Linked DNA regions of Geminicoccus roseus DSM 18922. The main gene of each other region encodes a partner of the protein of the gene in region 2 in a complex. Links are inferred from orthologs where the notes say so. Each region holds a gene or a part of one and is shown on either strand. Other genes may lie near its edges.

Region 1 (4,023 bases), 2.7 Mb from region 2 along the record:
GCGACTTGTTTTCCATCGCCTCGATCGCGTCCTCCCAGGTGATCGGGATTGAGGCGGGGATCTGCTCATACGCGTTGCCGACCACGGGCCTGCCCGGATCGCCGCCCTTCTCCAGCCCGTCCAGGATTCCGGCCAGGACCGAGGCCAGCACCAGGTACGGGTTGGCGTCCGCCCCGGCGACCCGGTGCTCGATCCGCCGGGCCTTGGCCGAGCCGGCCGGGATCCGGAACGCCACGGTGCGGTTGTTCCAGCCCCAGGTTCCGGTGGTCGGCGCGTAGGAAAGCAGCCGGAAGCGCCGGTAGCTGTTGGCGTTCGGCGCCAGGGCCAGCATGGAGGGGCCGAGCAGGCGCTGCATCCCGGCGATGCAGCGCTTCATGGTGGCTTCGCCGCCCTCGACCTCGCTGAACACGTTGCGGCCGTCCCGATCGAGCAGGCTGACATGGACGTGAAAGCCGGAGCCGGCCATCTCGGGGAAGGGCTTCGCCATGAAGGTGGCGCGATGGCCGGATGCGCGCGCCGCGGCCTTGATCAGCCGCTTGAACATGATCCCTTCATCGGCGACCTGGAGCATGTCGGTGCCGTGGCCGAGATTCACCTCGAACTGGCCGGGCGAGTATTCCGAGACCACGCCCTTGTAGGGCAGCCCCTGCTGGTCGCACCATTGCTCGACCCGCTCGAAGAAATCGTCAAAGTCATCCAGGGTCTCGTGGGTCCAGACCTCGCCCTCACGGGCCGGCCGGCCCAGCCGGTCCAGGTGCGGCAGCATCGCGAACCCGTCGCGGTTCAGCGCCTTGTCGACCAGGTAGAACTCGAACTCCAGGGCGGCGCAGGGCGTAAGCCCGAAGGCCGCGAACCGCTCCACCACCTTGGCCAGGACCGTGCGCGGGCTATACGGGAACGGGCTGCCGTCATGATCGGTAAGCTCGCCCACCACCTGGCAGGAGGCGTGGCGCCAGGGCACCACCCGGAGGGTCTTCGGCTCCAGGCGGAGCGGCCGGTCGGCATCGCCCTCTTCCCAGACCAGGCCGGAGCGGTCGACGTTGGAGCCGGTCGTGTCCAGGCTGTAGAGCGAACTGGTGAAGATCGAGCCGCCCTCCAGCGCCGAGAGCAGGTCAGCCTTCGGGATCCGCTTGCCGCGGGGGATCCCCACGAGGTCGGGCAGGAGCAGGTCGGCATGTTCGACCAGCGGGTGTTCGTCGAAAAAGGTCTGGACGAGCGGGTGCATGATGTGAAGCGGCCGGCGTCGGTCGCCCGACGCCGGCCCGTCTCCTTGAAGGATGTGTGACAGCCGGCGGGCCTGCCTCCACCTAGGCGGAAAGCAAGCTGCCCGCCAAGCCCGTCAGATGCTGTCGTGCACCCACTCGACCAGCTTGGACTTCGGCATCGCACCGACCCGGGTTGCAGCCAGCTCGCCGTCCTTGAAGATCATCAGGGTCGGGATGCCGCGCACGCCGTACTTGGTTGGGGTGAGGGGGTTCTCGTCGATGTTGACCTTCACGACCTGGATCTTTCCGTCCAGCTCGTTCTGCAGATCTTCCAGGTGCGGCGCGATCGAGCGGCAGGGGCCGCACCATTCCGCCCAGAAGTCGACCAGGACCGGCGTCTGCGCCTTCAGCACATCGGTGTCGAACTCGACGTCGGTCGTCTTTTGTACGCCCATGATCGATGCCTCGCGATCGCGGCCCGACAGGGGCCGCATTCCTGGCACTCAACTAGGTGTCGCCGATGCGCCGCGTCAAGTTCGCGCCCACGTCATGGCAGACCCGCGTCCAGCGGGACTGGCAGGTGACGACGGAGCAGCTCTACCGGCAGCGGGACCACCGAGAGCGTGTCGGTCCAGACCAGGGAGGCGTGGATCGGCCGATTCGGGAAGCGCCGCTCCAGCAGGGCCGCATAGGCGGAAAGCTGGCGCAGATAGGCGACAGGCGTGTCCTCGACCCGGTCCGGCGGCAGGCGCGCCGTCTTGAAATCGACCAGGTGGATCGCGTCGATGCCGATCGCGAGCCGGTCGATCTGGCCGTTGACCGCCACGCCCGCGATCGTCCCGGTGATCGCCTGCTCGGCCCGGGAGCCTGGCCCGAACAGCGGGCGCAGGTCGGGATGGGCCAGCACGGCCAGGACCTGCTCGCGCAGCCGCTCCTGCATGTCCGGCTCCAGGTCGGTGGCCACCCGGGCGAGGTAGCGGTCCAGGGCCGGGTCGCGCTGTGTTTCGTCCAGTTCGGGCAGGATCTGCAGCAGCCGGTGGGCATGCAGGCCGAATGCCCGCGCCGCCAGCCCGGCACCTCGCGCCGGCGGATCGTCGCCACCCGCACGGGATGGCGCCAGGCTGCGGGCGGTGGCAGGCTCGGCTCGGGCGCTGGTGCGCAGCCAGGACGGCTCCGGCATGGCCGTCGCCGCGGCCCGAACCTCCGCAGGGACCGCCACGGGCGGTCCCGGGTCACCGCGCCGCCTTGTCAGCACCTCCCCGCCCAGCAGCGCGCCCACGGCGTCGACGCCGCGCTCGGCGCCGCCGGCTGCCTCCAGGGCGGCGCGAACCCGGCCATGCCAGGAAGGCTCGCCCTTGTCGCTCTCCTCGCCCCAGCCGGCCAGGTAGAGCCGGTCGCGCGCCCGGGTCAGCGCCACATAGAGCAGCCGCCGGGCTTCCTCCTCGTCGCGTCGGGCCTCGGCCTCGACCAGCCGCTCCACCAGCGGCGGCCGGCTGCCCTTGCTGCCGCGCAGGAAGACCAGCCCGCTTTCCGGGTCGCGGATCAGGCTTCCCTGGCGGCCGCCGCCGCCCGGTCCGGCATCGGCCAGGATCACCACCGGGGCCTCCAGGCCCTTGGAGCCGTGCACGGTGAGCACCCGGACCTCGTCGCGGGCCGATTCCGGGTCGCGCTTGAGTTGCGCATCGGAGGCGGCCAGCCAGTGCAGGAAGCCGGACAGCGAGGCTGGGTGCCCACGCTCGTAGGCAAGACATTCGCCCAAGAATGCCTCAAGCGGCTCGACCACCTCGCGCCCCATCCGCTCGACAAAGCGCTCGCGCGCCCCGCTGGTGCCCAGGACGTGGCAGAACAGCTCATAAGGGGGCATGAAGTCGGCCCGGCGGATCCACTCGCGCAACCGGCCATAGGCTTGGGCAAACCGCTCGCCGCCGCTTTCGGCGAAGGCGCGCAGCCGCTCGATCAGGCTGGTCTTGCCACGATCATGGGCCAGCGCGAACAGGTCGTCCTCGGAGAGCTCGATCAGCGGGCTCTTCAGCACGCAGGCGAGCGAGAGGTCATCCTCGGGCAGCGCCAGTACCGCGCCCAGCGCCAGCAGGTCGCGCACCGCCAGATGCTCGACCAGGGTGAACCGGTCGGCACCCGCCACCGGGATGCCGCGCCGCTTCAGGGCCCGGATCACCAGGTCCTGGATCCGGCCACGCTTGCGCACCAGCACCAGGAATTCCTGGGCACGCAGCTGCTGGCCCGACGAATCCAGCGGCAGGCGCCTCGCCAGGCTGTTCTGGATGAAGGTCGCAATCGCGCTGGCGACCTTCTGCTGCCCGGTCTCCACCAGGTCTGGCCGCGTGCCCGGCTGCCAGGGATCGTAGGTCATCCGGTCGTCGCCGGGAGCCAGCGGCCAGACGCCCACCAGGCCGGGCGCACCGCCCCGGCTGGTGGCATGGCGCATGACCAGGTTATCCGCCATGACGCCCGGACGAGCATCCTCGGCCAGGAACACCTGGTCGACCACCTCCAGCACCGCCTCGGTGGAGCGGAACGAGGTGTCCAGGACCACCGTGCGGATCGGCCGGCCGGCGCCGGCCGCCCTGGCCTCCAGCCGGGCGCGCACCTCCTGCAGGGAAGCCAGGTCGGCGCCCTGGAAGCCGTAGATCGACTGCTTCTCGTCGCCGACCACGAACAGCGTCCGGTTGCGCCCGCCCGCGGTCTCGCCGGTGAAGAAATCCTCGACCAGCCGCTCGATGATTGCCCATTGCGCGGGGCTGGTGTCCTGCGCCTCGTCGACCAGCACATGGTCGATCCGGGCGTCCAGCTTGTAGAG
Region 2 (5,526 bases):
GCCTTCACGCTGGACCGGCCGCTCACCGAGGAGAAGATCGCCACCAGCTACAACAATTTCTACGAGTTCGGCGGCAGCAAGGACATCGTCGACGCCGCGCAGGCGCTCACCATCCGCCCCTGGGCGCTCACCATCGATGGGATGGTCGAGGAGCCGATGGAGATCGACGTCGAGGCGGTGGTGCGGCGCATCCCGATCGAGGAGCGCCTCTACCGGCACCGCTGCGTGGAAGCCTGGTCGATGGACGTGCCGTGGAGCGGCTTCCCCCTGAAAGCCCTGCTCGACTTGGCACGGCCTTTGGGCAGCGCGCAGTACGTGCGCTTCGAGACCTTCCTCAATCCTGACGAGGCTCCGGCACAGGCGCAGTCCTGGTATCCCTGGCCCTATGTCGAGGGCCTGACGGTGGCCGAGGCCGCCAACGACCTCGCCTTCATCGCGACCGGCATGTACGGCAAGCCGCTGCTCAAGCAGAACGGCGCACCGATCCGCCTGGTCACGCCCTGGAAGTACGGGTTCAAGTCGATCAAGTCGATCCGCCGGATCACCCTGACCGACGAGCGGCCGGTGAGCTACTGGGAGGAACTGGGCCCGAGCGAGTACGGCTTCTGGGCGAACGTGAACCCCGAGGTGCCGCATCCGCGCTGGAGCCAGGCCTTCGAGCGCCCGCTGGGCGATTTCGGCTCGGTGCCGACCCGGCTGTTCAACGGCTATGCCGAGCAGGTCGCCGGCCTCTACAGCGGGATGGACGGCGAGCAGCTGTATCGCTGATAGTTCTGCCCATGTGGCCACTCAGGACAGCGCCCTCCTACGGGAGCCGCCTGTCCTCATATACGGTTCTATTTGTTGCGGTGCAGCATCCACTGGCGCTTTTGCTGGGCTGGCTAAGTTGCACTGCAGCAAGAGAACCCAGCAATTGTTAAATTCATGCCGAAACTCGGGCGAGTTTGTATGGCATGCTTGACGACGTCCGAAATGCCGTCGATAAGGTCGGACGTTATCCGCTTGAACAAAAAAAAGTGGCCGGGTCTTGCGACCCGGCCGAGTAGATCAGGGAGGCTAAAAACCTGGGAAACGAACCGAGGTTCGTTTTGGACCCAGCGTAGCCGGATCCGGTCGGAGGAGAGCTAGGCTCGACCCTCAGACCCTAGCAACGCATCCCAGGCGGTGCGTTGCTGCAGTGCGGAAACTAATCGTGTTTCGGTGGTTTGCCTAGGCCTGTTCGAGATGGGTGGCGTGCGCTTGGCGCATGTCACCCATCGGCTGTGGCCAAAATGCCAGCGTTTTTACCAGACCGGCTGCTCTGCGACCTTTTCCAGCAGGAAGTCGCGGAAGACCGTTACCCGCTTGGAAGCGCGCAGCTCCTCCGGATAAACGAAATAGCAGGTGAACACCGGGCCCTCGAGGTCGGGCAGGACCCGAACCAGGTTCTTGCTGGGGGCGCCCAGATAGTCGGGGAGCGAGGCCAGGCCCAGCCCGGCTTCCGCCGTGCGCAGCATGCCGTAGACATGGTTGACGGTCATGGTCGGCCGGCGCGGCGCCGCCTGGCCTTCCTCGTCCTTGCCTGCCGTCAGGATCCAGTTCAGCGAGGGTACCGGCGCCTCGTCGCCGTAGACGATCAGCCGGTGCCGATCCAGGTCGTCCGGCCGCTCGGGCAGGCCATGCTTGGCCAGGTAGCCCGGCGCTGCATAGATGTGGGTGTGCGAGGTCATCAGCTTGCGCTGGACGAGGTCGCCCTGGGTCGGCCGGGTCAGCCGCAGCGCCACGTCGGCCTGGCGCATCCCCAGGTCCAGGTCATCGTCGGTCACCATCAGGGCGACGGTGATCTCGGGATAAAGGTCCAGGAACGCCGGCAGGTGGTGGGTCAGCCAGACCGTGCCGATGCCCACCGTGGTGGTGATCCGCAGATGGCCGGCCGGCTCGTCACGGCGCTCCTGGAGCGCCGTGACGGTCATCGCCATCTTGCGCGCGATCTCCCGGGCGGTCTCCAGCAGGATCTCGCCCTGCTCGGTCAGCACCAGGCCGCGGGCATGCCGGTGGAACACCGCAGCGCCCAGCTCGTCCTCCAGCGCGCTGATCTGCCGGCTGATCGCCGACTGCGACAGGCCCAGCCGGTCGGCCGCCTTGGTGAAGCTTCCCGCCTCCGCCACCGAATGGAAGATCCGGATCCGGTCCCAGTCGGGGCCTTCGGTCTTGAAGAAGTCCTTGTCCTGCGTCCCTCGGGCGACCATGGCGTCAGTGCATCCCTTTGGCGGCCAGCCAGCGCTCCGCATCCAGCGCCGCCATGCAGCCCGATCCGGCGGCCGTCACGGCCTGGCGATAGATCTTGTCCTGGACGTCGCCCGCGGCGAACACGCCATCCACCGAGGTGAAGGTCCGGCCGCGCTCGGTGAGCAGGTAGCCCTCGTCGTCCATGGCGAGCTTGCCCTTGAACAGCCCGGTCGCCGGGTCGTGGCCGATCGCCACGAACAGGCCGTCCGCCGGGATCTCGCGGCTGGAGCCGTCCTTGGTGGAGGTCAGGATCGCCCCGGTCACCCCCTTGGGGTCGGTGGTGCCGGTGAGGTCGGTGACCACCGCATCCCAGACAACCTCGACATTGGAGCGGGCGAACAGCCGGTCCTGCAGGATCTTCTCGGCGCGCAGCGTGTCGCGCCGGTGCACCAGCGTCACGTGCGCGGCCAGCCCCGCCAGGTAGAGGGCCTCCTCCACCGCGGTGTTGCCGCCGCCGACCACGACCACCCGCTTGCCGCGGAAGAAGAACCCGTCGCAGGTGGCGCAGGCGGACACGCCATGGCCCATGAAGCGGTTCTCGGCGTCGATCCCCAGCCAGCGCGCCTGGGCGCCGGTGGCGATGATCAGGGCGTCGCAGGTGAAGATGCTGCCGCCGTCCATGGTCAGCCGGAACGGCCGCACCGACAGGTCGACGTCGGTGACCAGGTCGTAGATCATCTCGGTGCCGCAATGCTCGGCCTGGGCCGACATCTGCTCCATCAGCCAGGGACCCTGGATGACCTCGGCAAAGCCCGGATAGTTCTCCACGTCCGTGGTGATCGAGAGCTGCCCGCCGGGCTGCATTCCCTGGATCAGCACCGGCTTGAGGTTGGCGCGGGCGGCATAGATCGCCGCGGTATAGCCTGCTGGGCCGCCGCCGATCACCAGCACCTGCGCGTGTCGCTCGTTCATCTCGCCTCCGACAACGTCCCATTAACACGAGCGACCGGTGGGAACCACAGTTCGGCACGCTCCATGACCACCCGGGCGACCAGGCCGGCCGAATCCAGCGGCGGCGGCGGCGTGTGGTCGAACGGATCGCCCAAGGCGACAATGCGCCCTTCCTTGAACAGCCTTGCCACCAGCATCTTGAGCTTGTGGCCGACCAGCTTGTCGCCGCCATAGACGTAGACCGGCTTGCCGGTGGCGCAGGCCTCGCTCATCATCGACACCGAATCCACGCCCACCACGATCGCATCCGCCAGGGCCAGCATCCCCAGATAGGGATTCTCGCCGGGATCGCCAGGCTTCCAGCTCACATGCGGCAGCTTCAGGGTCGCCTCCAGCTCGGCGGCGGAAGTCTCGCCGGTCCGCCGGCTGGTGGTGACCATCAGCGAGCCGCCCATGCTCTGGGCCAGCGCCATCGCCCGCAGCCCCAGGTCGCGCGCCCAGTCGCGCCGGTACTGCACGTGGCGGGCAGGCCCGCCCGCCAGCACCGCCAGCCGCGGCCGGGGCAGGTGGGCGAAGCGCTGGGCCATGCGCTCGCGCGCCTCGTTCAGGCGGCGCGCGCTCACCCGGTGCGGGGCGCCGGTGACCCGGACCACCTCCACCTCCTCGTGGGTGAGCTTGCGGTCGTGATGCGGCAGGACCAGCAGGTCGATGTCGGTGGAGACCGCCGGCCGCATCACGTGGACGATCCGGGTCCGGCCGCCGGCCTGCTTCTTGATCCAGCGCGCCACCGGCAGGCAGCGCCGGCCGCAGGTGATCAGGAGGTCCGGCCAGGGCGGCTCCAGGGCCGACCTCGCCTTGCGGTTCAGCCCGACGACGCTCGCCCCCAGGATCCGCACGTCGAAGCGCGACAGCCAGCCAAAGCCCATGTGTTTCTCGACCATGGGCCAGGGCAGCGCGTCGCCGATGCCTTGCACCTGCGTGGCATGGCCCGGCCGGTCGTCCAGCAATCCCCAGACGACCGGCGAGACAGACGACACAGGGAACGCTCCTTTTTAGCCGAACCGGACTTCGAGGATCTCGAAATAGCGGGTGCCGCGCGGGGTCGAGACTTCGACCGTCTCGCCGCTTTCCTTGCCGAGCAGCGCCTGGGCGAGCGGCGAGGCGATCGAGAGCAGGCCCTGCTGGATCTCGGCCTCGTCGGGGCCGACGATCTGGTAGGAGGTCTTCTCGTCGGTCTCCTCGTCGACCAGCTTCACCGTGGCGCCGAACATCACCTTGCTGCCCGACTGGGTGGCGATGTCGATCACTTCGGCGCGGGAGAGCTTGTCCTCCAGCTCCATGACCCGGCCCTCGATGAAGCCCTGCCGTTCCCGTGCCGCGTGATATTCCGCGTTCTCGGACAGATCGCCGTGCTCGCGCGCCTCGGCGATCGCCCGGATCACCGCCGGTCGCTCGACGGTTTTCAGGCGCTTGAGCTCTGCCTCCAGCCGCGTGTGACCCATGGGAGTCATCGGGATCTTGTTCAGCATTCAGTCAACTCTCGAGAAGCAGGAATCACGCTCCACGCGCGCCTGGGGACACCAAATCGTCGGCTCGGGATAGCTGAAAATAGGCTTGCAACGGTACCACCGCAAGATCGCCGCTGGCCAGCGCCCCCAGGGCCTGGACCACCGCCTTGGCGCCGGCGAGCGTCGTCGTGTACGGCACCCGGTTCATCAGGGCCTCGCGCCGCAAGGAGTAGCTGTCCTTGATCGCCTGGCGCCCGTCGGTGGTGTTGATCACCAGCACGACGCCCTTGTCCTTGATCCGGTCCACCACGTGCGGCCGGCCCTCATGGACCTTGTTGATCTCCTCGACCGGCACGCTGGCCCCGCGCAGCACCGCCGCCGTGCCGGTGGTCGCGACGATGCCGTAGCCGAGCTCGACCATCCGCCGGCCCATCTCGACCGCGGCGGGCTTGTCCTGGTCGCGCACCGACAAGAACACCGTGCCGCTCTTCGGCAGCGCCTGGCCGGAGCCGATCTGGCCCTTGAGGAAGGCGGTGCCGAAGTCGCGGTCCAGGCCCATCACCTCGCCGGTCGACTTCATTTCCGGCCCCAGGATCAGGTCGACGCCCGGGAAGCGGGCGAACGGGAACACGGCCTCCTTGACCGCGACATGGTCGAGCGCGCGCAGGTCCAGGTCGAAGCTGGACAGGGGCTCGCCCGCCATGATCCGCGCCGCCATCTTGGCGAGCTGCCGGCCGATCGCCTTGGCCACGAACGGCACGGTCCGCGAGGCGCGCGGGTTCACCTCCAGGATGTAGACGACCTCGCCCTTGACCGCGAACTGCACGTTCATCAGGCCGCGCACGTTCAGCGCCTTGGC

What was found.
Region 1: the proteins of trxB (region 2) and trxA are in contact, whole or in part, in a crystal structure (PDB 1F6M), measured with the Escherichia coli proteins. The link is inferred for Geminicoccus roseus DSM 18922 from one-to-one orthologs.

The regions. Positions count from the first base shown.
Region 1 is NZ_KE386572.1:4,844,343-4,848,365, reverse strand. The notes cover bases 1-2,759. They hold trxA (thioredoxin), read right to left. Parts: upstream 1,661-2,759; coding sequence 1,340-1,660; downstream 1-1,339. Other genes in these bases: addA (double-strand break repair helicase AddA), read right to left, coding at 1,753-2,759; GEMRO_RS0123900 (glutamine synthetase family protein), read right to left, coding at 1-1,225. In the rest of the region: more of addA, read right to left, coding at 2,760-4,023. UniProt on the Escherichia coli protein: Participates in various redox reactions through the reversible oxidation of its active center dithiol to a disulfide and catalyzes dithiol-disulfide exchange reactions.
Region 2 is NZ_KE386572.1:2,137,208-2,142,733, forward strand. Bases 1,207-4,204 are described here. They hold trxB (thioredoxin-disulfide reductase), read right to left. Parts: upstream 3,181-4,204; coding sequence 2,233-3,180; downstream 1,207-2,232. Other genes in these bases: GEMRO_RS0111095 (LysR family transcriptional regulator), read right to left, coding at 1,284-2,228; GEMRO_RS29070 (mitochondrial fission ELM1 family protein), read right to left, coding at 3,177-4,196. Outside these bases: protein-methionine-sulfoxide reductase catalytic subunit MsrP, read left to right, coding at 1-768; transcription elongation factor GreA, read right to left, coding at 4,212-4,685; carB (carbamoyl-phosphate synthase large subunit), read right to left, coding at 4,714-5,526.